DNA from 4 places in the Massilia sp. 01N410 genome. Region 3 is predicted to be linked to each of the others. Evidence: predicted binding sites of a transcription regulator. Region 3 holds the regulator's gene; each other region holds the start of a gene.
The links. Region 3 encodes sigma-54, which starts transcription at its own class of promoters, with help from an activator protein. Its sites were predicted from a motif close to TGGCANGNAANCTGCTTT; they were not measured.
Positions count from the first base shown of each region.

Region 1: a site for sigma-54 is predicted at 5,772-5,789, ahead of AC1DOP_RS00725 (PEP-CTERM sorting domain-containing protein). Genes of this name have one in related genera too.
Region 2: a site for sigma-54 is predicted at 5,496-5,513, ahead of AC1DOP_RS00665 (PEP-CTERM sorting domain-containing protein). Genes of this name have one in related genera too.
Region 4: a site for sigma-54 is predicted at 5,526-5,543, ahead of AC1DOP_RS16855 (PEP-CTERM sorting domain-containing protein). Genes of this name have one in related genera too.

Region 1 covers NZ_JBFTRV010000001.1:156,106-163,628, reverse strand. Annotated here, with positions in the region: gene AC1DOP_RS00745 (diguanylate cyclase) at 1-2,355, opposite strand, end outside; gene AC1DOP_RS00740 (IscS subfamily cysteine desulfurase) at 2,503-3,720, shown strand; gene AC1DOP_RS00735 (NAD(P)-dependent oxidoreductase) at 3,714-4,325, opposite strand; gene AC1DOP_RS00730 (winged helix-turn-helix transcriptional regulator) at 4,439-4,822, shown strand; gene AC1DOP_RS00725 (PEP-CTERM sorting domain-containing protein) at 4,928-5,707, opposite strand; gene AC1DOP_RS00720 (putative bifunctional diguanylate cyclase/phosphodiesterase) at 6,110-7,523, opposite strand, start outside.
Region 2 covers NZ_JBFTRV010000001.1:142,686-150,208, reverse strand. Annotated here, with positions in the region: gene AC1DOP_RS00695 (4-oxalomesaconate tautomerase) at 1-354, shown strand, start outside; gene AC1DOP_RS00690 (amidohydrolase family protein) at 363-1,388, shown strand; gene ligK (4-carboxy-4-hydroxy-2-oxoadipate aldolase/oxaloacetate decarboxylase) at 1,405-2,088, shown strand; gene AC1DOP_RS00680 (alpha/beta fold hydrolase) at 2,090-2,794, shown strand; gene AC1DOP_RS00675 (gallate dioxygenase) at 2,814-4,040, shown strand; gene AC1DOP_RS00670 (nuclear transport factor 2 family protein) at 4,046-4,480, shown strand; gene AC1DOP_RS00665 (PEP-CTERM sorting domain-containing protein) at 4,775-5,455, opposite strand; gene AC1DOP_RS00660 (sensor domain-containing protein) at 5,886-7,523, opposite strand, start outside.
Region 3 covers NZ_JBFTRV010000010.1:69,872-77,394, forward strand. Annotated here, with positions in the region: gene AC1DOP_RS15045 (GntP family permease) at 1-1,304, opposite strand, end outside; gene AC1DOP_RS15050 (enoyl-CoA hydratase/isomerase family protein) at 1,451-2,536, opposite strand; gene hpf (ribosome hibernation-promoting factor, HPF/YfiA family) at 2,641-3,000, opposite strand; gene AC1DOP_RS15060 (RNA polymerase factor sigma-54) at 3,103-4,599, opposite strand; gene lptB (LPS export ABC transporter ATP-binding protein) at 4,602-5,378, opposite strand; gene lptA (lipopolysaccharide transport periplasmic protein LptA) at 5,378-5,938, opposite strand; gene lptA (lipopolysaccharide transport periplasmic protein LptA) at 5,939-6,520, opposite strand; gene lptC (LPS export ABC transporter periplasmic protein LptC) at 6,517-7,125, opposite strand; gene AC1DOP_RS15085 (KdsC family phosphatase) at 7,139-7,523, opposite strand, start outside.
Region 4 covers NZ_JBFTRV010000012.1:75,207-82,729, reverse strand. Annotated here, with positions in the region: gene prsT (XrtA/PEP-CTERM system TPR-repeat protein PrsT) at 111-2,885, shown strand; gene AC1DOP_RS16865 (GNAT family N-acetyltransferase) at 3,055-3,819, shown strand; gene AC1DOP_RS16860 (hypothetical protein) at 3,838-4,512, opposite strand; gene AC1DOP_RS16855 (PEP-CTERM sorting domain-containing protein) at 4,609-5,475, opposite strand; gene AC1DOP_RS16850 (FAD-binding oxidoreductase) at 5,687-7,300, opposite strand; gene AC1DOP_RS16845 (GAF domain-containing protein) at 7,304-7,523, opposite strand, start outside.

The DNA.
Region 1 (7,523 bases), on a different contig from region 3:
GAGGCCGGTGTGGTGCTGCCATGCATCCGCCGGCAGCAGCTCGAGGCCGATGCGCATGTGCTCCAGCGTGGCCTGGAAGGCGGCGGACCGGCGCGCCCTGGCGCCGGCGCGCAGGTTCAGCCCGGCCAGCTGCAGGCGCTCGGCGGCGTCCTGGATCAAGCCGCGGCCGGCGTTGAGCTGCTCGACGATCTCGAACAGTTTGCCGTCCTGCCGCTCCGGCGCCGTGTCCCGCAGCAGCAGGCGGCCGATGCGCAGGTGGTTGGCGCCGCGCGCGCCGGCGTCGAGGACTTCGTAGGCCGCCTGCTGCACGCGGTCGTGCAGGAAGCGGTAGCCGATGCCGCTGCTGCCGGCGGCGGGGCCGGCATCCGCATCGAGGTATTTGTAGCGTTCGTCGAGCGGCTGGATCAGCCCCGCATCGAGCGCCGGCCACAGGTCCTGCTGCGTGCGCCAGGCGGCGCGTTCGACCACCAGGGCCAGCGTGTCGAGCGTGAAGCGGTTGCCGATCGAGGCGGCCAGCTGCAGCAGGTGCTCGGTCGCCGACGGCAGGCGGCGGATCTTGTCGAGCAGGAGATCGACCACGTTGTCGGTGTACGCCGCCTGCTCGATCGCGGCCAGGTCCCAGTCCCAGCAATCGTCCGCGGCGCGGTAGCGCAGGTGGCCCGCTTCATGGATCGAACCCAGGAACTGGTTGAGGAAGAAGGGATTGCCGGCGGTCTTGCGGAAGCACAGCCGGCTGAGCGGCGCGCAGTCGGCGAGCGGCACGCGCACCGTGGCCGAGACGATGCGCGCCACCTGCTGCTCGGTCAGGGGCCCCAGCACCAGCGTCGATACCTTGAGGCCGTCCGCCAGCAGCTTGTCGCGCAAGCCGATCAGCGGACGGGTGGCCTCGGCTTCGTTGTCGCGGTAGGCGCCGATGACCAGCAGGTGGCGCGAGCGCATGAACAGCTCGATCATCCGCAAGGTCGGCGCGTCGGCCCATTGCAGGTCGTCGAGGAACAGCACCAGCGGATGCCCGGCAGCGGCGAATACCTGGGCAAAGCGCGGGAACACCCGGCTCAGGCGGAGCTGGGCCTGTTCCGGCGCCAGCAGGGGCGCCGCCTCGACCGGACCGACGATCAGCGCTAGCTGGGGAATCAGTTCGGCCATTACGCCAAGCCCGCTGCCCAGGGTCTCGCGCAGCTTGTCCGCCCATTGCCGCAGCACGTCCTGGGGCTCGGCGAGCAGCTGGCGCACCAGTCCCTGGAAGGCCTGGATCAGCGAGGCGTAAGGCAGGTCGCGCTGGAACTGGTCGAATTTACCGGACAGGAAGCAGCCGCGCCGGGCGACGATCGGCTTCTGCACCTCGTTCACCACCGCCGACTTGCCGATGCCGGAATAGCCGGCCACCAGCAGCATCTCGCCGCCGCCATCGGCGCTGCGTTCGAAGGCCGCCAGCAGTGCCGTGATCGCCTTTTCGCGCCCGTGCAGGGCCTGCGGTACCAGGAAGCGGCCGTTGTGGTCGGACAGCCGCAGCGGCTGCGCCGGTGCCGCCTGACCCGCGCGGCAGGCTTCGAGGTCGCGGCGCAGGCCTTCCACGCTCTGGTAGCGCTGGTCGGCGTTCTTTTCCAGCAAGCGCTGGACGATCGCCAGCAGCGCGCCAGGCAGGCCGGCCAGCGCCGGGTTGAGCCAGTCCGGGCTGCGCGCGATGTGGCAGTGCACCAGCTCCATGCCGTCGCGCGCATCGAAGGGCGGCTGGCCGGCCAGCAATTCGTGGAAGGTGGCGCCGAGCGCGTAGAAATCGGCGCGGTAGTCGACCCGCCGGTTCATGCGCCCGGTCTGCTCCGGCGCCATGTAGCGCAGCGTGCCTTCCAGCGCATGCGGGTGGACGATGCCCTGGTTTTCCTGCGGCAGCTCGCAGGCGATGCCGAAGTCGATCAGCTGCAGCAGGCGCCGTTCGGCATTCCACACCAGGTTGGAGGGATTGATGTCCTTGTGGATCACACCCTGGCGGTGGACCTCTTCCAGCGCCGCGCACAGCTGCAGCGCGATCTCGAAGAAGTCGTCCAGCGCCAGGATGCCCTGCGGCTGGGCGCGCAGGAATTTGTCGAGGGCGAGGCCGCCGGCGTCTTCCTGGATCATGGTCCAGCGCCCGCCATGCAGCGCCAGCGCGAGCGGACGCACCACGCCCGGATGGCGGCAGCGGCGCGCGATCGCGTACTCGCGCTTGAACTGCGCCAGCTGCTGGAAGGACGGGAACTGCTGGTTGGGCTGCTTGACGATGAGCGCAGTACCGTCCCGCGCGCGGGCGCGATAGACCAGCGAGCGGGAACTGTCGTGCAGCTGTTCGATGATCTCGTGGTCGAAAAGGGCGCTCATGGGATGGGCTTGCAGTGTGGCAAATATTATATCAGCATGCCGCCGCCTGGGAGCGTCGAAAATCCGATATCGATCTGCATAATCGGTCGTTTGCTTTCGTCGCGGACGCGGTTAAGGTGGGCTTTCCCATCATTGAACCACACCGCCATGACCGACACACTCACGCCCAGCCGCGCGGCGGCATCCTGTCGCAGCGCTGCCGATCTCCCGGCGCCGGCGGCGCTTCCTGCGGGGTTTCCCATTTACCTCGACTACGCGGCGACCACGCCCGTCGATCCGCGCGTCGCGCAGAAGATGCTGGTGTACATGACCGAAAAATTCGGCAACCCGGCCAGCAGCTCCCACGCTTTCGGCATTGAGGCCGCTTCGGCGGTGCAGCGGGCGCGCGCCCAGGTCGCGGCCCTGGTCGGCGCGGCCGCCGGCGACATCGTCTGGACTTCCGGCGCCACCGAATCCAATAACCTCGCGCTGAAAGGCGCGGCCCACGCGAACCGCGCCAAAGGCCGGCACCTGGTCACGCTGACGACCGAGCACAAGGCCGTGCTGGACACCATGCGCCGGCTGGAGAGCGAGGGCTACGAGGTCACCTACCTGCAGCCGCAGCCGAACGGCCTGCTCGACCCGGCCGCCTTCGAAGCGGCGCTGCGGCCCGACACCATCCTGGCCTCGGTCATGATGGTCAACAACGAGATCGGCGTGATCCAACCGATCGGCGAACTGGGACGCATCTGCCGCGCCCGCGGCGTACTGCTGCACGTGGACGCGGCACAGGCGGCCGGCAAGGTGGCGATCGACGTCGATCGCCTGCAGGTCGACCTGCTGTCGCTGAGCGCCCACAAGGTCTACGGTCCCAAGGGCATCGGCGCCCTCTACGTGCGCAGCGATCCGCGGGTGCGGCTGGAGGCGCAGATGGATGGCGGCGGGCACGAGAAGGGCTTGCGTTCCGGCACCCTGCCCAGCCACCAGATCGTGGGCATGGGCGAGGCCTTCGAACTGGCGCGCCTGGACATGGCGAACGAAACCGCGCGCATCGGCGCGCTGCGGGAGCGCCTGTGCGGCGGGCTCGCCGCCCTGCCCGGCGTGCGCTTCAACGGCGACATGGAACAGCGCATTCCACACAACCTGAACATCAGCTTTACCGGCGCCGGCGCCGATGCCCTGGCCGACAAGCTGCCCGGCATCGCGGTGTCGGCCGGTTCCGCCTGCAACTCGGCCAGCGCCGCGCCCTCCTACGTCCTGCGCGCGCTCGGCCTGAGCGAGGCGCTGGCCCGCGGCGCGATGCGGATCACCCTGGGCCGCTACACAGGCGCCGCCGACGTCGACTATCTGCTGCGGCAGCTCCGGCTGGCGCTGCGGGTTCAGTAACCGACGGTGAAGCGCTGGCGCGAATGGGCCGGTTTCTCGAGTTCGTCGACCATCGCGATGGCGAAATCCTCGTACGAGATCGAGCTGCCTTTTTCGCCCGTCAGCAGTTCGTCCTGGCCGAGCCGGAAGCGGCCCGTGCGCTCGCCGGGCACGAACATCGCCGACGGTGACAGGAAGGTCCAGTCCAGGTCCTGGACTTGCCGCAGGGCGTCGAGGAAAGCGGCGCCACGCGTCGCCTCGGCCTTGTAGGCTTCGGGGAAATCGGGCTGGTCGAGCAGGCGCTTGCCGGGCGCCACCAGCAGGCTCGCGGCGCCGCCCACCACCAGGTAGCGCGGCACGCCGGCGCTGCGCACCGCGGCCAGCAGGGTTTCGGGGTCGCTGTCCAGGAAGCGCACCGCGCTGATCACGGCATCGTGTCCGCGCAGTACGGCGGCGAGGCCGGCTTCGTCATTGATGTCCGCGCGCGCGGCGCTGACGCCCGCACGCGCCGGAACCTTGCCGGGATCGCGGCCGATGGCGGTGACCTGGTGGCCGCGTGAAACGAGTTCGTCGAGCAGGCGGGAACCGACGTTGCCGGTGGCGCCGATGAGGGCAATACTTGCCATGAAAATTTCTCCGTGTAGACCACGCCCCATCCTATGCTAGGCTGGAGCCCTTTACAAGAAGTCACCGCGGCATGATCTGGTCAGTGCGGCCTGACCATGCCGGACCGATTCCCATGCGCGACACACTAATTGCCCATCCCTGCCTGGACGCCGACACCGCGGACGGCTGCCCGATCCGCGACATCCTCGACCGCATCGGCGACCAGTGGACCCTGCTGGTCCTGCATTCCCTCGATTGCGGCACCCTGCGCTTCAATGAATTGATGCGTGCGATCGGCGACGTGTCCAAGCAGATGCTGTCGACCACGCTCAAGCGCCTGGAAGAAGACGGTTTCGTGCTGCGGACCGTGTATCCGGAAGTGCCGCCGAGGGTCGAATACGAGCTCACGCCGCTCGGGCGTTCCTTCATGGTGCCGATGCGTGGCCTGGTCGACTGGGCCAACCGGCATCACGAAGCGATTCGCGACGCCAGGCGCCAGTACCGCCTGCCTGGATGATGGGTGATGGGTAATGCTTGCCGGCGCCCGGCCTGGATGGACGGCCGGCCCGGACGCCGCTTCAAGTGATACCGATGCGGTCGCCCGGGCCCTTGTCCGCCTGGCTTACTGCTTTGCGGTGAAGCGGCGGCGCATTGCGCCGAAGGCCATCGCGCCTGCGCCCAGCAGGGCCAGCGAGCCCGGTTCCGGCACCTCGCCGCCGGGATTGCCCGGGGTCTCGCGCTCGAAGGCGGCCACCCGGACGGTTTCCGGCGCCCCTTGCGTTGTGCCGTTCAGGAACTGGACACCACCTCCGACAATGCAGTTGGCCAGGTTACTGCAGAAGCCCGCGGCGTCGGCGGCCTGGGCGTCGTCCAGGACGAAACGGTGAAGGCCCGATTGGCCGATACCACCGGTGTCGCTGAGCACCAGGTCCGGTCCCATGTAGTTGTAGTATCTCGTCGTACTGTCCGAAACCCTGAACAGGCTCATATAGAGGTCGGTCAGTGTGGCCGTGGTCGCGCCGGGCTCGCTGACGTTGACGACGAAGCCGAGCAGGCCCGCGCTGGCGAGGCCGGTGATCGAACTGAGGAAATAGGTATTGTTACCAGCGTTACCGGCAGTGTTGTCGCCGCCTTCCAGGGCCGTGGGCATGCCCAACTTTAAGGCCGTCGGGCAGGTTTCCGCCGGGGTGGCCGGATTGCCGCTGACGTAGGTCACGCATCCGGACTCGGTGCCGTTTTTCTTCCCACCACCATTGTCCTGGACCGTTACCACCGTCTGTACCGCCCCCAGGCCGGTGCCGGTCTGTTGCGTTCCCGTTTGATAGACCAGGTTTGCGAACGCTGGCGCCGCGCCCGTTAGAAATGCCGTTGTCAATGCAATTTTCAGAACCTTAGATCTCATTATTTTGCTCCCCCAGAAGTTACTTCGCTTTTATATGGACATCCAAGTAATGCAACTCTTAACCACAGCAAAATACATTCCAGCTTAAATGAGTTCTTTCAGATCAACGACTTAACTGAACATTCATTGTAACCCCAAAGAAATGCGTAAAGATTACCGAAAGTTTCCATGTCACCACCTTTCGTTTGGACACTTACTTGAGACCGTCGAACAACCCGCCGCGAGCGAGGCGGCGCCTGTATCGCGTGACGTGGATGCTGGCGGGCTCGCCGGATACGACGACCGTCATCGGCGAGGTGGAGATGAACGGCAAAGGCTGGCCGACCGGCGCCGGCATCCGGCACCGCGTCCTTACCTGCCGCGACCGCGCGGCTGCTGAGGCCGGCGCCCTGGGCGCAAGGTCTAGGCCGTGCCGATCCCGCCGCTGCCGTACATCCGTTCGAAGTCCCCGATGGGCATCGGCCGGCCCAGCAGGTAACCCTGCAGCGTGCCGCAGCCGCCATCGACCAGGAAGTTGCGCTGCGCTTCGTGTTCGACGCCCTCGGCAACGATGTCGAGCTTGAGCGTGCGCGCCAGCGCGATGATCGCCTTGACGATCGGCACGGCATCGGGATTGACGTGGACGTCGTGCACGAAGGAGCGGTCGATCTTCAGGGCGGTGAGCGGAAAGCGCTTCAGGTAGGCGAGCGAGGAATAGCCGGTACCGAAGTCGTCCAGCGAGAAATGCAGGCCGTGGCCGCGCAGTGCGCGCATGCGCTCGATCGTGTCCGCGACATTTTCGGCAAGCACGCTTTCGGTCAGTTCCAGGCAGAGCTTGCCCGGCGGCGCGCCGGTTTCCTCGAGGATGTCGACCATCCGGGCGACGAAATCGGCACTGCGCAGCTGGTGCGCGCTGACGTTGACCGCCAGCTCGAGCTGTCCGAGTACATGGTCGCTGCGCCAGCGTGCCAGCGCGCGGCAGCTTTCCTCCAGCACGTGCTGGCCGAGCGGCACGATCATGCCCGACGACTCGGCCAGGCCGATGAATTCGGTGGGACCGAGCAGCGAGCCGTCGGCGCGGCGCCAGCGCAGCAGCACTTCGGCGCCGACCACCTGGCCCTCACTGTTGAACTGGGGCTGGCAGAACAGCACGAACTGGTGGTCCAGCAAGCCTTCCCGCAGCGCCCGCTCCAGCCTTGCCTGGTATTCGGCCGAGGCCTGCATGCGAGGATCGAAGAAGCGCGCGGTATTGCGTCCTTCCGCCTTGGCACGGTACATGGCGAGGTCGGCCTGCTTGAGCAGGGTCTCGATGCCGGTCGCGGCGCCGTCGAACAAGGTGACCCCGATGCTCGGCGTGCTGACGAACAGGCGTCCATCCAGGTAATAAGGCTGGCCGAGCGTGAACAGCAGCTTTTCCAGAACGTGCTGGGCCTCGATCACCGCCTCGTGCGGGTCGTCGCCCAGGTCTTCCAGCACCAGCACGAACTCGTCGCCGCCCAGCCTGGCCAGCTGGTCGCAGTGGCGCAAGGTATGGCGCAGGCGCTCGGCCACCTGGCGCAGCAGCATGTCGCCGAAGTCGTGGCCCATCGTATCGTTGAGCAGCTTGAAATTGTCCAGGTCGAGAAAGACCACCGCCCCGAGGCGGCCCGTGCGTTCGCTGCGCGCCAGCGCCTTGTCCAGTTCCTCGCCCAGCAGGCGGCGGTTCGGCAGGCCGGTGAGATGGTCGTAATAGGCCAGTTCGTAGATACGGCGCTCCGCCAGTTTTTGCTCGGTCAGGTCGGTATTCGTTCCGGATACACGCAGGGCCTTGCCCGCCGCATCGCGCGTCACCAGGCCG
Region 2 (7,523 bases), on a different contig from region 3:
AGGAACTACCCGAAGATGTGCCTGGTGTCCGCGCCCGGCGCCGGCGGCGCCGTCTCGACCCGCTGCTTCATCCCCCACGTCTGCCACGACGCCATCGGGGTGCTGGCGGCGGTGACCGTGGCCACGGCCTGCGTGCTGGAGGGTTCGGTGACCCGGGGACTGGCGCGGGCCGGCAGCGGCTTGCGGCGCACCGTCTCGGTCGAACATCCGACCGGCGAGTTCAGCGTCGAACTGGAACTCGACCCTCGGGATCAACAGAAAGTCGCCGGCGCCGCCCTGCTGCGCACGGCGCGCCCCATCATGCGCGGCGAAGTCCTGGTACCCGCCGCCCTCCCTCACGAGAAAGCACCATGAAAAAGCCTTTGATCATCGATTGCCACGGCCACTACACCACCGCGCCGAAAGCCCTGGAAGACTGGCGCAACGCCCAGGTCGCGAACCTGAACACGCCCGAACTGGGCCCGCGTGTGTCCGACCTTCGCATCAGCGACGACGAGCTGCGCGCCTCGATCGAGGCCAACCAGCTGCGCCTGATGAAGGAGCGCGGATCAAGCCTGACGATCTTCTCGCCGCGCGCCAGCTTCATGGCCCACCACATCGGCAACTTCGAGACCAGCGCCACCTGGGCCGCGATCTGCAACGAGCTATGCTACCGCGTGTCCCAGCTCTTCCCCGATCATTTCATCGGCGCGGCCATGCTGCCGCAGTCGCCGGGCGTCGACCCGCGCACCTGCATTCCCGAGCTGGAGCGCTGCGTCAGGGAATACGGCATGGTCGGCATCAACCTGAACCCGGACCCTTCGGGCGGCCACTGGAACTCGCCGCCGCTGTCCGATCGCTTCTGGTATCCGATCTACGAAAAGATGGTGGAGTACGACATCCCGGCGATGATCCACGTCTCGACCAGCTGCAATGCCTGCTTCCACACCACCGGCGCCCACTACCTGAACGCGGACACCACCGCCTTCATGCAATGCCTCACCAGCGAGCTGTTCAAGGACTTCCCGACCCTGAAGTTCCTGATCCCGCACGGCGGCGGCGCCGTGCCCTACCATTGGGGCCGCTTCCGCGGCCTGGCCCAGGAGATGAAGAAGCCGCTGCTCGAGGAGCACCTGTTGAATAACATCTTCTTCGACACCTGTGTCTACCACCAGCCGGGCATCGACCTGCTGACCAAGGTGATCCCGGTGAAGAACGTGCTGTTCGCCTCCGAGATGATCGGCGCCGTGCGCGGCATCGACCCGCAAACCGGCCACTACTACGACGACACCAAACGCTATATCCAGGCCGCCACGCTCAGCGACGAAGACCGCTTCCAGATCTTCGAAGGCAATGCGCGCAAGGTCTACCCGCGCCTGGACACCGCACTCAGGAACAAAGGACTGTAAGATGACCACGCCTCATATGAACCAGCTCGGCATCGTCAAGCGCAACATCGAGCGCGCCGACCGCGGTATCGTCGAGCGCCTGGCGGCCTTCGGCAGCGCCACCGTGCACGAAGCCATGGGCCGGGTCGGCCTGATGAAGCCATACATGCGTCCCATCCATGCGGGTGCCCAGGTGGGTGGCAGCGCCGTCACCGTGCTGCTGCATCCCGGCGACAACTGGATGCTGCACGTGGCGGCGGAACAGATCCAGCCCGGCGATGTGGTGGTGGCCGCCTTGAGCGCCGAGTGCACGGACGGCTTCTTCGGCGACCTGCTGGCGACCAGCTTCATGGCGCGCGGCGCGAAGGCCCTGATCATCGACGCCGGCGTGCGCGACGTGCGCGTGCTGAAGGAGATGGGCTTTCCGGTGTGGAGCAAGGCGATCAGCGCCAAGGGCACGATCAAGGCGACGCTCGGTTCGGTGAACATCCCGGTGATCTGTGCCGGCGCCCTGGTCAACCCGGGCGACGCCGTGATCGCCGACGACGACGGCGTGGTGGTGGTGCCGGGCGGCGATGCCGCAAGCGTTGCGCAAGCCGCGCAAAAGCGCGAAGACCTGGAAGGGGAAAAGCGCGCGAAACTGGCCTCCGGCGTGCTGGGCCTGGACATGTACGGCATGCGCGAGCCGCTCGCCAAGGCGGGCCTGAAATACATCGACTGACATGAAGAAAACGATTTATCTCCTGTGCGGCCTGCTGTGCGACGCCGCCGTCTGGGAAGCCCAGGCCGCGGCCCTGCAGCCCGAGTACGAAGTCCGCACGATCAGCTTCGAGGGCCTCGACTCGATGCAGGCCATGGCCGACAGGGTGCTGGCGGATGCGCCCGAGCGCTTTGCCCTGGCCGGCCACTCGATGGGCGGCAGGGTGGCGCTGGAAGTCGTCCGGCGCGCGCCGCAGCGCGTCGAGAGGCTGGCCCTGCTGGATACCGGCTATGAAGCAGCCGCGCCCGGCGAGCAGGAAAGGCGGATGGTCCTCGTGAACCAGGCGCGCGAGCAAGGCATCGCCTCGATCGCGCCGACCTGGGGCCTGCCGATGCTGGCCCCCGCCAGGCGCGACGACCCGCGGCTGGTGAAGGCCGTGGTCGACATGGTGGGGCGGATGTCGGGCGCGGTCTACGCGGGCCAGACCCGCGCCCTCCTCTGCCGTCCGGACGCCACCGATGTGTTGAGGAGCATCGCCTGCCCGACGATGGTGATCTGCGGGATGGAGGACGGCTGGAGCCCGCCCGAACGCCACGAGCGCATGGCCGAACTGATCCCGGGCGCGGCGCTGCGCCTGATCGAGCGCAGCGGCCATATGTCGATGATGGAAGAACCCGAAGCGGTCCTGCGCGCCTTGCGGGAATGGCTGGACATGAATACGATCTGAACGAGGGAGTCGAGAGAACATGGCGAAGATTATTGGCGGTATCGGGACCTCGCACGTCCCCACCATCGGGTTGGCATACGATAAAAAGCGGCAGAACGACCCGGCCTGGGCGCCGCTGTTCGAGAACTACAAGCCGGTCGCGAAATGGCTGGAAGAGCAGAAGCCGGACGTGCTGCTGTTCTTCTACAACGACCATGCGAACAGCTTCTTTTTCGATTGCTATCCGACCTTCGCGGTCGGCGTCTCGCCGAACTTCGAGATGGCAGACGAGGGCGCGGGCAAGCGTCCGCTGCCCGATATCAAGGGCCATCCAAAGCTCGCCATCCACGTCATGGAATCGCTGGTCAACGACGAATTCGACATGGCCATGTTCCAGGACCGTCCGCTCGACCATGGCTGCAATTCGCCGCTGGCCCTGATGTGGCCGCACGAGCCCACCTGGCCGGGCGCCATCGTGCCGATCGCGATCAACGTCCTGCAATACCCGCTGCCCACCGCCGCGCGCTGCTACAAGCTGGGCAAGGCGGTGCGGCGCGCCATCGAATCCTATCCGGAAGACCTGAAGGTCGCGGTGGTCGGCACCGGCGGCCTCTCGCACCAGATCCACGGCGAACGTACCGGCTTCAACAACATCGAGTGGGACGAGGAATTCCTGCGTCTGATCGTTGAGGAGCCGGAAAGGCTGGCGAAGATGCGCCACGCGGAACTGGTGGAACTCGGCGGCGCCGAAAGCGCCGAGGTGATCATGTGGCTGGCCATGCGCGGCGCCCTGAACGACAACATCAGGTGCATCCACCAGAGCTACTACCTGGCCACCACCACGAATATGGCGGTCGCCATCTACGAACAGGAGGGCGACGGACACGCCCCCGCCGCGCCGGTGTACGGCAATCCGCAAACCGCCGGCCTGGAGGAACTCGAAGGCACCTATCCCTTCGACCTGAACGCCAGCATCCACGCGGCTCGCCTGAACCGCTTCTTCTGGCGCCATCGCGAGCCGGCCTTCCGCGAACTGGTCGCGCGCGACCTGGACGCCGCCTTCGACGAGCTGCAGCTGAACGAGGAAGAGCGCGGCCTGGTGACCCGCCAGGACTGGCTCGGGCTGGTGAAGTATGGCGTCAGCTTCTTCGTGCTGGAAAAATTCGCGCGCGTGGTCAAGATGTCGAACCTGGCCGTCTACGCCAGTATGCGTGGCGAGACCCTCGAAGACTTCCTGAAAACCCGGCGGGTGCCGGAGTCGGCCTGAGGACGATGAGCATGCACGTCGACGACCACGCCGCCATCGAAAGGGCCTGCGCCCGCCTGATCTCGGAATACGCCTACCTGAACGACCAGCGGCGTTACGAGGAACTTGCGGCCCTGTTCACGCCGGACGCCCTGCTCTTTCGGCCATCGGCGCCGGACCAGGCCATCGCCGGCATTGATGCCATCCTCGCCGCCTTCCGCAAGCGGCCTCTTGACGTCATGACCTTCCATGTCTGCACCGACATCATCGTCAGCGTCGACGATGCCGGGTCGGCGCGCGGACAATCGCGGATCCTGCTGCTGTCGGCCAAGCGTCCCGCCGAGGAGGGGTCCAGGCCGGCCGCCGCCGATGCGCCCGTGCCCGGCGTCTTTTACGACAGGTTCAGGCTGACGGACAGCGGCTGGAAGTTTGCCGAGCGGCGCGGGTCGTTCTGGATTTGATGAAGGCTTATAAATCGGCCTCGTCAAGGCTTCGCTAGCTTGCCGGTCACCGAGCACCTTGTCGGCAATACTTATTTGTTGCGAAATTACTGGCGTAGAGAATGGCTCTGCGCCAGTCGGACAGCCATTCATGTGATTAAGTACTCGCCCATAAATAAATGTGTTTTTGGCTGCCAGAACCGGCGCGTTGCTGCGTTGGCTCCTGCTTGCAGTGCTCGCACTGCGGCGCACTCGCCGCCTTGCACCGCATCCGGTTCTGTTTGCCAAAATTCACATTTATTTCCGGTCAAGTACTTAGCTGGATTTGCGACGCCGGGTCGAAGCGAGTCCTGCGAAAGCCAGACCGAACAAGGCAAGCGTAGCGGGTTCCGGCACATCGGTATTGGGGCCGCCTGGATTGTTTTCGGAGCGGCCAAAACGTAAATCATCGAACGCGACGATATCGTTGGTAGCGTTGAAAGTTACGCTTGCAATCAGGTTGCCGTAATCGATAAACCCGATGAAGGCCCCTCCCCCATCCGTTGCGGACGGTACGTTGATCGTCTGGGTGACTGACGAACCATCGACATAGACGATGGTTTGTTGCGACACTAGATTTGTCTGCAGGCCGGTAACGTAAAATCCGAAAGCATCGACCGGATTAACGAAGCTGAACGTCGCCGAACCGCCAACCAGGCTGCGGAAGTATTGTCCGCCGGCCGTCGTGTTAAACCCGCATAAGGCACCACATCCCGAGTTATTGGTTGTGACGCCGCCAGTGATGGTCAGGTTGGCCGGCAGGGCCGACTCGAAATCAACCGTATTGAGATTTCCGGCAACCGAAAGAAAAGCTGCGGCTGCCGCAGTAGAGTTGACCATTTGCGCAAGCGAGGACACGTTATTGTCACCGCCAAGGTAGGTAACCGGCGCGGCTTGCGCTGCAACGCCAGCCCCCGACAGGATTGCGACGACGGCGAATTTGGATGCAATAGACATAAAAGCTCCTTTATTTTGATTGGGATGTTGCGCTCCTCACGTAGCATTTTTTATGCCACTGTAGATTTTTTTAAATTTTTCAACGACTTGCAGTTATTTTTTTCAAATTAATTTTTGGTATTGTAAAAAACACTGACAGAAACCGGATTCATGCAAAGTGAATTCATGGATTCACAACCGGTCGTAAATGCTTATGCAGGAATTCGATAAGCAATTCGCATGAAATGCCAGCCGCACGCGGGTTATCGCGACATGCCGATAAAAACGAGGCGGTCAGCGATCACTCAGCGATGTGGTTTACATTACGCTCTTGTTACCAGTTTAAAAACTCACTGGACACGCGTGCGCGTGCGCGAGGAAGCCGTTTTGACGTCGTGCTTGCCTTGGATCGCATGGCCGCCTGGTCAATGCATGACAGGCGAAAAGTGCCTCAGCCGGCCAATTCGGCCGCCACCAGGCGATCCATGTCGGACGCCGCCATCGGCGGGCTGAGCAGATAGCCCTGGCCGCAATCGAAGCCGAGATTCTTGACGGCGGCCAGCTGGTCGGCCGTTTCGATGCCGTCGGCGCAGACCGTGATCTTGACGTCGCGCGCGACCCCGACCAGGGCCGACAGCATGGCCGAGGCGTTGTCGTGGCGCGATAGCCGGCGCACCAGTTCCTGGCCCGGCTTGACGATGTCGAGCGGGAATTTCTGCAGCGACGACAGGGCCGCCAGCTCTGCGCCGAAATCGTCGAGTCCCAGCCTCACGCCGCGCTTGCGCACCTCCTGCAGTGCCTGGGCCGAGAACTTCGGATCCAGCAGCACGCTCTCACGCATCTCCAGGCGCAGCAGCGAGGGCGCCAGGCCGGTGTCGTCGAGCACCCGGTTCAAGATGGCCGGAAAGCGCGGATGGCGGATCTGTTTCGAGGACACGTTCAAGGTCAGCGGCACCACGAGCCCGTCGCGCACCCAGCGGGCCTGGGCCGAGCAGGCGGTGCGCAGCGCCCATTCGCCCACCGGCAGCATCAGGTTGGCGTTTTCCACTTCCTGGATGAAATCCGCCGCGGTCAACAGGCCGCGCTCCGGGTGCAGCCAGCGGATCAGGGCCTCGATGCCGACGATGCGCCCGCTTTCCAGGTCGTATTGCGGCTGGTAGTGCAGGCAAAGTTCCTCGTCGCGCAGCGCGCGCTCCAGCTCGCGCTCGAAGCGCTTGGCTTCCTGGGCCGCCTTGCCCAGCGATTCGCGGTACACCTGGTAGTTCAGGCGCCCCTGGTTCTTGGCTTCGTACAGCGCCAGGTCGGCCAGCTTCACCAGCTGGCCCGGCTCGTGCGCATCGTTCGGATACACGGCGATGCCGATGCTGGTGCCGCTGTAGACTTCCTGGCCGTCCAGCAGGTAAGGCAGGCTCAGCTCGACCACGATCTTGTCGGCCAGCACCTCGGCGGCGCCTGCCTCCGCCAGGTGGGTCTGGACGATCACGAACTCGTCGCCGCCGAGGCGCGCGGCGAGGTCGGTCTCGCGGATGTGGGTGCGCAGGCGGCGCGCGACTTCCTTCAGCAGCAGGTCGCCGGCGTGGTGGCCGAGGGTATCGTTGATCGACTTGAAGCGGTCCAGGTCGAGCATGTGCACGGCCACCAGGTGGCCATCGCGCTGTGCGTACTTGAGCGCGTCCTTCAGGCGCTCGTTGAAGCTGGCGCGGTTGGCCAGGCCGGTCAGGGCGTCGTGGCTGGCCAGGTGGTAGGAATACTCGACCGCGCCGCGCAGGGCTTCCTCGGCCTTCTTGCGCCCCGTGACGTCCTCGACGATCTCGAGCACGCGCGGACCGTCGCCGCTGTTGCGCAGCGAGCAGGTGACGTTGACCCAGAATTGCGAGCGGTCCTTGCGCAGGTAGCGCTGCTCCGCCACCGTCACGGCCTGCTGGCCGGTCAACAGCTTGTGGAAATTGTGGACTGCCGTTTCCTGGTCGGCCGGATGAGTGATGTCCTGGTTCGACAGGGTTTCCAGCTCGTCCAAGGTATAGCCCAGCATCGCCAGCAGGGTCGTGTTGGCGGCCACGAAGCGGCCGTCCGGCGCGCATTCGGCGAT
Region 3 (7,523 bases):
GTCAGCCCGGTCACCGCCAGCAGGGTGATCACGGCGCCGTTGTGCGGCAGCGTGTCCATGCCGCCGCTGGCCATCGCCACCACGCGGTGCAGGACTTCCATCGGAATGTGGGCCGCTTCGGCGCCCTTGATGAACAGGTCGGACATCGCGGCCAGCGCGATGCTCATGCCGCCCGAGGCCGAGCCGGTGATGCCGGCCAGCGAGCTGACCGACACCGCCGCATTCACCAGCGGGTTCGGAATCCCCTTCAGGGCATCGCTGACGACGATGAAGCCCGGCAGTGCGGCGATCACGCCGCCGAAACCGTATTCGGACGCGGTATTCATCGCCGCCAGCAGGGCGCCGCCGACGGCTTCCTTCGAACCGCTGGCAAAGCGCTGGCTGACGCGGCGGAAGGCGGTCGCGAGCACCAGCAGGATGCCGAGCAGCAGCGCGGCTTCGACCGACCAGATCGCCAGCACGCTCTTGACCGTGGCCGTCACCGGCGTGTGCACGCCCGGCAGCACGTCGGGCGGCACCGTATAGGCGCCGGCGCCGTACCAGACCGGGATCATCTTGGTGAACGCGAAGTTGGCCACGCCCACCAGCACCAGCGGCAGCACCGCGATCAGCGGATGCGGCAGCGCTTCCCGGTTCGCCTCCGCCTCGGGCACATCGGCGTGCGCGCCATAGCCCTCGCCTTTCGCCATCGCGGCGCGGCGGCGCCATTCCAGGTAGGCCAGGCCGACCACGATGATGAACACCGAACCGATGGTGCCCAGCACGGGCGCGGCCCAGCCGGTGGTCTTGAAGAAGGTGGTCGGGATGATGTTCTGGATCTGCGGCGTGCCCGGCAGCGAATCCATGGTGAACGAGAAGGCGCCCAGTGCGATCGCGCCCGGCATCAGGCGCTTCGGAATATTGCTCTGACGGTAGAGCTCAGCCGCAAACGGATACACGGCGAACACCACCACGAACAGCGACACGCCGCCATAGGTCAGCAGCGCGCACACGGCGACGATCACGGCGTTCGCGCGCGAGCGGCCGATGTAGCGGATCGCCGCCTGCACGATGGATTTCGAGAAACCGGACATCTCGATGACCTTGCCGAACACGGCGCCCAGCATGAAGACCGGGAAGTAGAGCTTGACGAAGCCGACCATCTTTTCCATGAAGATGCCGGAAAAGACCGGCGCCACGGCGGACGGGTCGGTGAACAGGACCGCGCCGAGGGCGGCGATCGGTGCGAACAGGATGACGCTATAGCCGCGGTAGGCGGCCACCATCAGGAAGGCCAGTGCGGCCAGGACGATCAGAAACGACAAATTGGACTCCTCTATTGTTGTGCTTGGCTATGCCATTATTTCATTGCCTGATGAAATCATCGCATAAATTCGTGCTTATGCTGCAACGCATTATCGGCAGGCGAAAAAAAACCCGGCGGATGCCGGGGCGGCGGAGCGGGCGCCGCTTATGCCAGGTGGCGCAACGGATGCGCATGCGCCGGCCACACCGGCTCGAAGAAGCGCGCCACCATCTCCGGCGTGACGGCATCCAGCGCGGGCGGGTTCCACTTCGGCGCATTGTCCTTGTCGATCACCAGCGCGCGCACGCCTTCCAGCACTTCGCCGTGTTCGAAGTTGCGGCGCACCAGCGAGCGCTCCATGCGCAGGCAGGCGGCCACGTCCATCGTGGCGCCGCGCACCAGCATCTCGCGCGTCACGCACATCATCAGCGGCGAGCGCTGGCGCATCGCGGCCAGGGCCTTCTGCGCGAATGGGGTGTCATCGCCCTCCAGCGAGACCATCACGGCCTGTACCGAGTCGGCGCCAAAGTGCCTGTCGACCAGCGCGCGTTGCGCTTCGAGTTCGCTGGCGCCGGCCTGCTGCGCGAACGGCGCGGCGAAGGCGCGGATCGCATCGGCCAGCTGCTTGCCCGGCGTCGCAGCGATCAGCGCATGCAGTGCCGGCAGTTCGGCGCCCGGCACGAACACGTCGGCCAGGCCGACGTAGAGCGCATCGGCGGCGCCGATGGTCAGCCCCGTCAGTCCCAGATGCATGCCGAGCGCGCCCGGCGCATGCGACAGGAAGTGGCTGCCGCCGACGTCCGGGAACAGGCCGATGTTCACCTCGGGCATGGCCATCTTCGTGCGTTCGGTCACGATGCGCAGGCCGGTCTCGGGCCCGCCCTGGGCGATACCCATGCCGCCGCCCATGACCACGCCGTCCATCAACGAGATATAGGGTTTCGGATAGAAGTGGATCAGGTGGTTCAGCGCGTATTCTTCGGTAAAGAAGTCTTCCAGCAGGGCACTGCCTCCAGTGGGCGTAGCGCGCCCGGCCTGGTGGAAGAAGCGGATGTCGCCGCCTGCGCACAGGGCTTTCTCGCTGCTGCTCTTGATAACGACGGCGTCGACGTTCGAATCGTCGCGCCAGGCCAGCAGGGTCTCCGTCAGTGCGCGCACCATCTCCAGCGACAGCGAGTTCAGGGCCTTGGGACGGTCGAGGGTAATGATGCCGGTGCCGCTGGCAACGCGGGTCTGCACGTATTCGCTCATGTTCTTTTATTTATTGAAATGGAAAACGGCATTGTAGCGCGGCCCGGAAAACGAAAAGGGCGCCAGATGCGCCCTTCCTTGCTTGTGCTGCGCCAGCGGAAGGATCACGCTGTAGCGGCAGCTTCTCCTCCATCGTTGGGTATGCGCTTGAGCGGTGTACTACTGTGATCCTGCAGCATCTGCTTGTACTTCTGCACCTGCCGGTCGAGCCGGTCCATCAGCATGTCGATCGCGGCGTACAAGTCGTGCGCGGCGCTGGCGACGTGAACGATCTTGCCGGCGAGGCGCAAGTTGATCTCGGCCTTCTGGCGTTTTTCTTTCTCGGTGAGATTGTCAATGCAGAGGATGACGTGGGAGTCGATCACTTGATCGAAATGGCGGGTGATGCGTTCGAGCTTGTTCTGTACGTATTCACGGATTGCCGGGGTTACATCGAGATGATGTCCGCTGATAGTGAGATTCATACACACTCCTTTGATGATGCGCTGCCTGTCGTACGCGCATACCACGCACCAGGGCAGCGTTGTTGCAAGAAGCTTGCTGCAAGAGCTTGCTGAAAGAGCTTGCTACAGAGATTTACGGAGGCTGACGGGAGGGATCTTCAGCGCCTCGCGGTATTTCGCTACCGTGCGGCGTGCGATAACCATTCCCTGTTCCCCTAGCATCTCCGCGATCTTGCTGTCGGATAAAGGGTTTTTGGGGTCTTCTGCTCCTGTGAGTTGTACGATGAGAGCCCGGATCGCGGTCGAGGAGGCTTCTCCTCCTGCCTCGGTCGCGACGTGACTCCCGAAAAAGTACTTCAACTCGAACATGCCGTGCGGCGTCAGCATGTATTTCTGAGTTGTGACACGAGAAATTGTGCTCTCGTGTAGACCTAGTGTATCAGCTATCTCACGTAAAACAAGGGGCCGCATGGCAACGGCGCCATGGGAGAAAAAGTTCCGCTGGCGCTCCACGATTGCTTGAGCTACCCGAAGGATAGTATCGAAGCGCTGGCGCATGTTTTTGATGAGCCATTTTGCTTCCTGCAACTGCGCCGCCAGCTGGGATTCCGATTTTCCCTGCTTCATCAAGGTGGCATACAGGCTGTTCACGCGCAGGCGCGGCATCACCTCGGGATTCAGCTGCACGCTCCAGCCGTCCTTCGCGCGGCGCACGATTACGTCCGGCACCACGAAGTCGGAAACGTCGGAAGCGAAGGCCGCGCCCGGATGCGGATTGCAATGGCGGATCACGGCCTGGGCTTCGCGCAGGTCTTCGTCGTCGCAGTCGAGGGCTTTCTTGAGCTTGTTGAATTCGCGCTGCGCGAACCAGGTCAGGTAGCGTTCGACGATGGTCAGCGCCATGCGCCGCGTGACCAGCGGCACGCCCGGCATGCGGCGGATCTGCAGCGCCAGGCATTCGGCGGCGCTGCGCGCGCCCACGCCGGGCGGGTCCATGCTTTGCACCAGCGCCAGCGCGGTGCGCAACTCCTCGAATTCCACTTCGAGTTCGGCCGGGAGGCGCGCATGCAGCTCGTCCAGGGTTTCTTCGAGGTAGCCGTTGTCGTCGAGGGTGTCGACGACGATCTCGACCAGCGCGCAATCGCGCGGCGACATGCAGGTCAGGCGTACCTGCTCCATCAAGTGTTCGCGCAGCGAGACCGGGCTGGCTTCCAGCTGCGGGCGGCCGTCCTCTTCCTCGCCGCCGCTGCCGCTGCCGGAACGGCCAGAATCGCCCCAGTCCATGTCGTGCTCGGCGCCGCCGGCATCGCCGTTGTCGCTGTCGCCGCCTTCGGCTTCGGCGCCACCGCCGCCATTGCCCTCCTCGCCCTGGCTGGACGAGGGCGGCGAGTCGGGCGTGGTGGAGGTCGACGCGCCGTTGTTGATCGCGCCGTCGGCCAGCAGGCGCACCGAGTGGTCGAGCGGATCGTCGAGGCGTTCGAGCAGCGGGTTGTCGCTGAGGACCTGTTCAATCTCCTGGTGCAGCTCGAGAGTGGACAGCTGCAGCAGCCGGATCGACTGCTGGAGTTGCGGTGTCAGCGCAAGGTGCTGTGAGGTCTTGAGTTGCAGCGTCTGTTTCATGACTACATCCGGAAATGTTCACCCAGGTAGACGCGGCGAACCGATTCATTGGCGATGATGTCGTCCGGGCGTCCCGACGCCAGCACCGCGCCCTGGTTGATGATGTAGGCACGGTCGCAGATGCCGAGCGTCTCGCGCACGTTGTGGTCGGTTATCAGGACGCCGATGCCGCGCTCCTTCAGGAAGCGCACGATGCGCTGGATCTCGATCACCGCGATCGGATCGACGCCGGCAAACGGCTCGTCCAGCAGCACGAAGCGCGGGTTGGTGGCGAGGGCGCGCGCAATCTCCACGCGGCGCCGTTCGCCGCCCGACAGCGACAGCGCCGGGTTCTCGCGCAGCTTCTCGATCTGCAGCTCGGCCAGCAGCTCGTTGAGGCGCTCCTCGATGCGGTTCTTGCCCAGCGGCTTGCCGTCCTCGCGCTGCAGTTCCAGCACGGCGCGGATGTTCTCCTCCACCGTCAGCTTGCGGAACACCGAGGCTTCCTGCGGCAGGTAGGACAGGCCCAGCATGGCGCGCCGGTGGATCGGCAGGCTGGTGATGTCGGTGCCGTTGATGACAATGGCGCCGGCGTCGGCCGGCACCAGGCCCACGATCATGTAGAACGAGGTCGTCTTGCCGGCGCCGTTCGGGCCGAGCAGGCCCACCACCTCGCCGCAGGCGACCTGCAGCGAAACGTCGCGCACCACCAGGCGCTTGCCGTAGCTTTTCTGCAGCCCCTTGGCCACCAGGGTGCTGCCGCCGCTCGCGATGGCGGCGGCGTCTGCGTGTACATCCATCATTGCTTTCCTGCTTCCGGTTGCCCGGCCGACGCAGTGCGGCGCGGATAAAAAGTAAAACTGGCGCGGGCCTTGCCGGGCCTGTCGACGCCGCTCGGGTCGTTCAGGTTCAGCAGGACTTCCTTGCGCGCATCGTAGGCGATGAATTCGCCGCCCATTTCACGCATCACGTTGCTGCCTTCCAGCTGCCTGATGGCGGCGTTCGAACTGAACTTGACGACCTCGGTGCGCTCGTCGTACTCGATGCGCTCGGCCTGGCCTTCGTCCCACTGCTCGGGGCCGCTGTCGCGCTTCTGGCGGAACGACGCCGGCTTGCCGGGCGCCGCGACCAGGACGATGGTCTTGTAACCGTCCGGCGCTTCCTTGATCTCGGCACGCTCGGCCTTCAGCAGCATGGTGCCGCGGGTGGCGGTCACGCCGCCGGTCAGGACCACGGTTTGCGTGACCTGGTCCAGGGTCCCGTTGCCCCCGACCACCTTCAGCGGCTTGAGCGCATCCGCCCGCTCCGCCTGCGCCAGCGGCGCCAGCAACAGCGCGGCAGCGGCAAGGACGGCCTTCATTTACTGCTTCCCTGCCGGCGCCGCCGGCGTGGTCGCGGGAGCCGCCGCCGGCGCGGTACGGCGCGGCGCGATGATGATGGTGCCGCGTCCGCCGCCCGGCTTGCTTTCGCCGCTGGTGTCGTTGAACACGTTGGCCTGCTCGGTGCGGTTGTCGTAGGAGATGAACGGGCCGTTCACCTCGCTGGTCATGCGCTTGCCCTCGAGCTGCTTGACGACCGCGTTCGAGAACAGCTTGACCAGCTCGGTGCGCTCGTCGTATTCGATGCGCTGGGCCTGGCCTTCGACCCACAGGTCGGGGCCGCCGTCACGCTTCTGGCGGAAGGTCGCGGGCTGGCCCGGCGCGGCGGTCAGGGTCACCGCCATATAGCCTTCCGGCGATTCCGTGAGCACGGCCTTGTCGGCCTTGATCGTCAGGGTGCCGCGGGTCAGCACGACGTTGCCGGTGAAGGTGCGGGTCTGGGTGACCTCGTCGATGTGCGCGTTGTTGAAATCGATCTTGGCCTGCTTGAGAGAATCCGCACGCTCCGCCGAGGCGGTCAGGCTTGCCAGCGACAGCGCGGCGACAGCGAGTATTTTTTTCATTGTTTTCCTTTCGGCGGGAAGATGAGTTCTCCGCGGCCGCCCAGCGTCACCTGCTGTGTGGCGTTGTTGGCGACCATGCCGACGCCGGTGACCGAGGCGGCGCCGAGCGTCATCTGGATCGGCTTGTCGGTCTTCGAGATTTCCTCGTCCGGCAGCACGGTCAGCGCCTCGGTGCGGATGCGCATCGGCTTCGAGGTGGCGTTGCCGGGACGCGAGATGTCGACATTGCCGATCAGGTCGATCTGGTTCTGGTCCTGGTTGACGTTGGCGGTGTTCGCCGTCATCGTCATGTGCGGCCGGTCGGTGCTCATGCTCTGCACGACCGGCTTGTCGATCACCGAGGTGTTGTTGGCCGGGCGGTGGGTCAGGCGCTCGCCCGAGATCACGTAGCGCGGCTGGCCGGCTTCCGACATCCGCACGAAGCTGAAGTTGTCGATGATGTAGTCCGGATCGTCGCCCACGTCGACGCGGTGCGCTTCGCCTTCGCCGCGCATCACCTGCACCAGCCAGAAGCTGCCGAAGGCGAAGAACACGGCCGCCAGCATCAATGCCAGCAGACGCCAGCGGTGCGCGGTGCGCTTGTTGACGTAGGTCGTGGTCGCCATGGCTTGCGAAGGATTATCCAAAGTACGGTGCCAATGCCTGTTCGTAGGTTCCCTGGGCGCGCATCACCATGTCGCAGACTTCGCGCACGGCGCCGCGTCCGCCCGCATTCTTCGTCACGTAGTGGGCGCGGTACTGCACTTCCGGATGGCCGCTCGGCACCGTGACGGCAAAGCCGACGCGGGTGAACAGCGGCAGGTCGATCACGTCGTCGCCGATGTAGCCGCACTGCTCGGCCGTCACGCCGGTCTTTTCCAGCAGCTCGGCAAAGGCCAGGCGCTTGTCGTGCTGGCCCTGGAACACGTGGGTGATCCCGAGGTCGGCGGCGCGCTTGACCACGATCGGCGAATTGCGCGCGCTGATGATGGCGGTCTGCACGCCGGTGCGGTTCAGCAGCTGG
Region 4 (7,523 bases), on a different contig from region 3:
ACAATTCCCTATCGTGTTGATGTCAGGAAGATATCTTCAGGTATGATTGACTTTCGCAAATTTCTATGCAGACAGACCTGTTTGCACCCACTCGATTTCTTGAGGAAACCATGCCGCGTAAAGTCAACAAAAGGGCGCTCAGCACCGCTCTGGTCACCGGAGCCATCATCGTCTCCGCCGCGCTAGGCGGCTGTAATCGCACCAAGCCGACGGAACAGCTGCTGGCCGAGGCGAAGCAGTACCAGCAGAAAGGCGAGATCAAGGCGGCCATGATCGAGCTGAAAAATGCTGTCGCCAACAGCCCGGAGAACGGCGAAGCGCGGCTGGCGCTGGGCTCCTTGCACGTCCAGGCCGGCGACTACGTGTCGGCCGAGAAGGAACTGCGCAAGGCGCTGTCGCTCGGTATCGACAAGAAGCGGGTGCTGCCGCCCCTGGGCCGTGCGCTCGAGCAGGAGGGCAAGTTCAAGGAGCTGCTGGATACCATCGCGGCCGATACCGCTGCCGGCTCGGCCGAACTGCTGGCCCTGCGCGGCAGCGCCTATCTCGGATTGAACGACGCGGACAAGGCCAAGGATGCCTTTGCCGAGGCCGCCAAGCTGCAGCCGGACAACGGCGATGTCCTGATCGGCATGTCGCGCCTGGCGCTGCTCCAGAAAGACGCGATCGCGGCCCAGACCCTGGCCGACCAGGCCGTCGCCAAGGATCCGAAAAACGCCGACGCCTGGATGTTCAAGGGTGCACTCGCACGCGGCGAAGGCAAGATGCCGGAAGCGCTGGCCGCCTTCACCAAGGCTTCCGTGGTCAAGCCGGATCACCGCACCGCATTCATCGAAAAGGCGCTGATCGAAATCAACCTGCGCAAGTTCGACGAAGCCAAGGCCGACCTGGACGCCGCGCGCAAGCTTACCCCGGGCAGCCTGCAGCTGGCGTATACCCAGTCCCTGCTCGACTTCACCAAGGGTCAGAACGCGGCGGCCCTGGAATCGATACAAAAAGTGCTCAAGAGCGCGCCCGACCATCTGCCGAGCATGCTGCTGGCCGGTGCGATCGAGCTGAGGATGGGCTCCTACCTGCAGGCGGAACAACACCTGGGCAAGTATGTGAAAGCCATTCCGGACAATACCTATGCGCGCAAGCTGCTGGCCCAGGCCCAGCTGCAGACCGCCCCGTCCGAAGCCCTGGCGACGCTGGCGCCGGCGCTGAAGAATTCGTCCGACGACCCGCAGCTGCTGGCGCTGGCCGGTGAGACCTATCTGCGCAACAAGGACTACGGCAACGCCACCAATTACCTCGAGAAAGCGACGGCGCTGGCGCCGAAGGTCGCCGCCCTGCACACCTCGCTGGGCCTGTCGCGGATGCGCCAGGGCGACCAGGCCAAGGGCCTGTCCGAGCTCGAACTCGCCGCCTCGCTCGACAACAGCTCGCCGAAGGCCGGCATCGCCCTGGTGCAGGCCGAGATGTCGATGAAGCACTACGACAAGGCCCTGGCCGCGGCCCAGGCACTGGTCAAGCAACAACCCGACAATGCCCAGGTGCAGGCCCTGCTGGGCACGGTGTATGCGTCCATGAACGACCAGGCCAACGCCCGCGCCAGCCTGGAAAAGGCGCTGGCGATCGACCCGGTGTTCTTCCCCGCCGCGGCCAACCTGGCCCAGATGGACCTGAACGACAAGAAGCCGGCCGATGCCGAAGCCCGCTTCACCACCATCCTCAAGAAGGATCCGAAAAACATCGGCGCCATGACGGCGCTGGCCGAACTCGCCGACCTGCAAGGCCAGCCCGACAAGGCCACGACCTGGTTCGAAAAGGCCAGCAGCGAGAACCCGACCGCCGTCGGCCCCGGCATGCGCCTCGCCAACCATTACCTGAAGATCAAGCAGGCGCCGAAGGCGCTGACCGTGGCGCGCAAGCTGCAGACCGAGAATCCGACCGATCCGAACCTGCTGGACCTGCTGGGCCAGGTCCAGCTGGCGAACAACGATGCTACCGCGGCGATCGAAACCTACAGCAAGCTGGTCAACGTGCAGCCGAAGTCGCCCCAGGCCAGGTACCGCCTGGCCTCGGCCTATGCGGTGGCGAAGCGTGACGACGATGCCGCCTCCGAGCTGAAGAAGGCGACCTCGCTGCAGCCGGACTTCCTGCCGGCCCAGCTCGCGCTGGCCGAGCTGTCGATGCGCAAGAACCGTCCGGAAGAAGCCCTGGCCATCGCCCGCGGCATGCAGAAACAGCCGCGTACCGCGAACGCCGGCCTGATGCTCGAAGCCGACATCCTGATGACGCAGAAGAAGATCGACCAGGCCCTGCCGCTGTACGAGAAAGCCCAGGCCAGCCATCCGACCACCCAGGTGGCCCTCACCCTGCACCGCCTGCAGAAAATGAACGGCAAGGAGCAGAAAGCCAACCAGGTTCTGACGCAGTGGCTGAAGGACCATCCGGACGACGTCCAGGCGATCATCTATTCGGCCGAGCAAAGCCTGTACGCCAAGCAGTACCAGGCGGCCGCCACCCAGCTGGAGAGCGCGCTGAAACTAGCGCCCAACAATGCGCTGGCGCTCAACAACCTGGCCTGGACCTACCAGCAGCTGAACAATCCGAAGGCGCTGGAAACCGCCGAGAAGGCCTACAGCATCGCAGGCAACAACCCGGCCGTGCTCGACACCCTGGGCAGCATCCTGACCGACAAGGGCGACACCAAGCGCGCGGTCGACCTGCTGCAGAAGGCAGTGACGGCCTTCCCGAACAACCTCGACATGCAATTGCACCTGGGCGAGGCCCAGGCCAAGAACGGCGACAAGGCCGGTGCCCGCAAGACCCTGGAGAAGGTGTCGGCGGCCAACAAGGGCGAGAGTTCGGCCAAGGCGAAGGAGTTGTTACAACAAATGTGACATCCAGCCGGCGGCGCAAGCCGCCGGCTTGACAAATAGTGTTCTTTTTATCTTGTTCGTTATCAACTATTCATTTCTTTATAGAATCTTTACTGGCCCGGTGTTACGATTGGTACTATAGGCGCGCGTTTGCGCGAGATAAATAGCGACGTCCTGCGGAGAGAAAAGAATGAACAGTTTAGCAACTGGCGAGGAAGTGGTGAAGGCGTCCTCTGAACCTCAGGACGCACGTTACGATTCCGCTCCTAAGGGGGGTGCTGAGCTCGGCTGTGATACGATCACAGACGTGACCATTAACGAAAAAACATTTGGTATCCGTACGGCGGACACGGATGGGAGGCGCAGTTCTGCGAACCTTCTCATCAACAAGATGTATGCGTGGCGCGGTTACTCGGGCACGCATCGTCTGGACGACGACCCGAACCGGATTACTCTTTCGGCTTCCGATCACGGCGAAGTGGTCGGAACGGTCACGCTTGGCATCGATTCCCCGGTCGGCCTGCTGGCCGACGAAGTCTTCAAGGACGAGATCGACCGTTTCCGCGAGCGCGGTGCGAAGGTCTGCGAAATCACCAAGCTCGCCTTCGACCCGAAGGTGCGTTCGAAGGCCGCCCTGGCTTCACTGTTCCACGTGATGTTCATCTATGGCCGCCGGCTGCACAAATGCACCGACGTCTTTATCGAAGTCAATCCGCGCCACCGCCGCTTCTATGAAACCATGCTGGGTTTCAAGCGCGTCGGCGAGCTGCGCATCAATCCCCGTGTCGATGCCCCCGGCTGGCTGCTGTGGAACAGCCTCGACTACGTCCAGGACCAGATCGAGCGCTACGGCGGCACCAGCGATTCGGCGGAAAACGAACGCTCGCTGTTCCCCTACTTCTTCTCCCAGAAGGAAGAAGAAGGCATCGCGCGCCGCCTGACCAACCTCGGCTGAACGCGCCTACCCCGGCATTCAGGCAGCGCCGCCCGGCGCTTCGGCCGCCGTCCGCGCGGCCGCTTCGTGGCGCGCCAGGATCGGGTTGATCAGGCGCCGCATGAACAGGCCGATGCCGCCCCACATCGTGATGAACCACAGCGGCACGCCGCCCGGCGGATTGCCCGGATAGCCCCACTGGCCGCTGTGCACGCCCGTGTATTCGATCAGCGCCCCCAGCAGCACCATATAGCCGGTATAGGCCAGGTCCAGCGGCTCGTGGAACAGCGCCAGCCCCACCAGCAGCAGGACGCCCGTCACCAGCAGCAGCGTATTGCTGTCGTGGATGGTGGCGAAGGCGGCCGAATAGGCCAGCGCGAGCGCCCATACGGTCGCCCGCCTGCCGGCCGGCGCCGGGCCGTTCAGCAGGCGCCGCGTGTGCAATAGATAGAAGCCCCACATGAACAGTTCCCAGACCGGCTGCAGCAGGATGTCCGGGTGGGCGAACATGAAGATGCCCTGCTTCAGGGAAGCGGCATTCATCGCCGTGAAGAAGGCGCAGACGCAGACGTAGAAGATCGCCTCGACCTTGCCGAGCCGGCCGAAGCTCAGGATCCAGAGGAGCAGCAATGCGGCCAGCTTGCCGGGATTGGTCGGCACGAACGCCAGGATCAGCATGACTGCCGGGACCTGCAGGAGAAGGCGGGTTCGCATATACATTTGGCAAGTAGACATGAAAGGCGCTGATGTTGTCAATCAGCACAAGAAAAAAGGCCTCCGAAGAGGCCTTTTCAAGTGGCGCGCCAGGAATTACTTGGCGGATTTCTTCTCGCGGCGGCGCAGGGCGGCGCCCATGCCGACCATGGCCAGGCCCATCAGCGACAGGGCACCCGGCTCCGGCAGGGCGAATGCCTGGCCCGGATCGTCGATACGGGCACCCAGGATGTTCTCGCCGCCATTCCACAGCGGGTTGTAGTTGTAGCTGTTCTTGAAGCGCAGGTCGCGCAGGCCCAGGTAGCTGGAGAACCAGTTCGAGTTCAGCTGGTTGGCCCACAGGCCGGTTTTGCCGTCGATCATGGCATCGGTCACGACCGAACCGTAGGAATCGGCATTGCCGGTGAAGCCATTGCTGCTTGGCACCTGGTCGCCGACGATGGTATTGGTCGGGTTGCCGGTATCCATGCCGGTATCGAACATGATACGGGCCAGGAAGGTGCCTTCGGTAAAGCCGGTAGCGCAGCTTTCACCGCAGCGGATGCTCGGGCTGATGGACGTGTTCGACACCGACGATTTGCTCATCGTGTCGGTATTGCGCCAGTACAGGTCGAGATAGCCGCCGGTAGCCGGGAACGGGTTGGTTGCCGACGGCGAACCTTGCTGGACGCCGTAGAACATACCGGTGATCTGGCCTTGCTGGCCATTGACGAAGAAGATTTCACCGTTCGGATCGATCGCATCGTGCGGCGTGTTGACGTCGCCTTTTTCGGCCGTCGACACCAGGATAACGCCCCAGTTGATTTCGTTGTTACCGAAGGTGTGTGCGCCGTTGATGGCGATCTGTTCTTGACCCGAGAACTTCAGGTAGATCGGGCCTGCCGGCAGATTGGTGGGAGCCGGTGCAGCATACGCACCGATGCTCACAGCGGCGCCGACAGCGAAAGCGAGTAACTTCTTCATGTTCTCTCCAATAATGGAATCAATTAATCATTAACGACAGCAAAGGTATATAAGCAACCTGCGTGCCAGCTTGAATAAATGCCTTATAACTAACTGATCTTGAAGAGAATTATTATTAGGAAATTAACATTTCAACAGATTCTTAAAGGAAAGTTGACAAAACTTGTAAAAGAAGTCGACAGTTAACTGCTTAACACAACTACGCCTACTATCAATTGTGATAGCGTCCGGGCGCCAGCAGGTCATGCGGATCGAGTTCGCGGCGCAGGCGCGCATGCAGGCGCGCCGAGTCGTCCAGCAGGTGCTGCAGATCCGGCATGGCATCGACCGCAAGGCGATACGGGAACCAGCCGCGCTCGCGGCCGGCGGCGATCAGCTCCCGGTAGCAGGCCTGGGCCGCCGCCACCGCCGCCGGCGAATTGCGGTCGAACAGGAGCGGCACGGTACTGTCGAACAGTTTGTCGCTGAGCGAAGTAAACGTCAGCAGCGGCTCGATGCCGTGGCGCCGGGTGATCTCCCTCACCATCTGGACATAGGCGCGTGCGCCGGCGCCGCGCATCGGCACCAGCGGCGCGTACCAGATCAGGCCGCAACCGTCGCGCGCCGGATCGCGCGGCCCCTCCCCGTGCGGACGTGGATTGCGCCAGTAGGCCAGCGGCAGGGCCGTCTCATTCGGACGCCCCAGCACCAGTTCCATCGAACTGGCCAGGGTCGAGGCGGTGCTCGACAGGCGCCGCCCGGCCGGCCCGGGAATCCAGCGCGACAGCGCCAGCAGCGTGTTCGCATTGTCCTGGCTCAGGAACAGCAGGCGGCTGGCCACGCCCTTGAGGGCGGCGCGGATCTCCTTCTGCGCCGCCTTCACCATGCGCGCGGTGCCGTACAGGGTGCCGAAGCCGGTCCAGGGCAGGATCTGGTACTGGCTGCCGAGCGCCTCGATCACCTCCTGCGGGATCAGGCCGTCGGGACCGACGCGGTCGGCCGGATACGGCGCCGACATCGCCAGCACGCGGTGCCGGTTCATCAGATTCAGTCCGCCGACCGTGCCGGGCAGGCGGCCGAGGATGGCGCGGATCCGTTCGACGGCCGGCTCGAGCAGGCTGTCATCCTTCAGGCTGAACAGGCACACTTTCACTTTTTCCGGACGGCGCGCCAGCATGATGCTCATCCGCGTGACGATGCCCAGGCCGCTCTGGGTGAACAGGCCGCTGGCATAGGGGCCGATGCCCCACTTGAACAGGCGCGCGATGTCGTCGCCGCCGGCTTCGCGCATCGCCGAGCGGTACAGGCTGCCGTCCGCCAGCACCGCCTCGAGGTCCGTCACCGCCGCGAAATGATCGGTGATCGGCGTGACGCCGTAGCCGCGCTCCAGCGCATTGCCGAGCAGGCTGCAGTGGGGACCGGCGCCGGTGGTCGGCACCATGAAGGGGTAGTCCTGCTTTTCCAGGAACTCGGCCAGCATGCCTTGCGTGACGCCGGGCTCGAGCGTGACCACGCCCATGTCCTCGTCGAAATGCAGGATCGCGCGCAGCCGGGACAGGTCGATGATCACGCAGCCGTCGCGCGCCGCGAGCGCGCTGCCGTAGCCCCAGTTGTGGCCGGTACTGATCGGATGCACGGGAATCCGGTAGCGCTGGGCGATGCGCATTACCTCCGGCAAGTGCTTGCTGTCGAGAATGCGCAGCGCGGCCGGCAGGCGGCGCGTCGCGCCCGTGGTATCGGCGCCCCAGGCCTGCAGGGCGGCTTCGCCGTGCAACACGTTTTCCGGGCCGAGCAGTGCCTGCCAGGCGTCCAGGGCCGGCGCCAGTTGGGTCGTGGTGTCTTGCATGAATCAGTTGGAAGTCGGTGGAGAGGACGGAGGTGAGTGCTTGAGCTTCAAATTCAACTGCTCGATCAGTTCGGTTGCCGCGCTGACGATCTGGCCGGATTCGAAGCCGGCCTTGGTCATTTCCTTAAAAAAGGAGCGCGCGAGAATCTTGGCGGCGTCTTCGGGATTGCGGTAGGCCAGGCGCACCTTGTCCTGGACCTGGTCGCGCGCTTCCTGCAGCAAT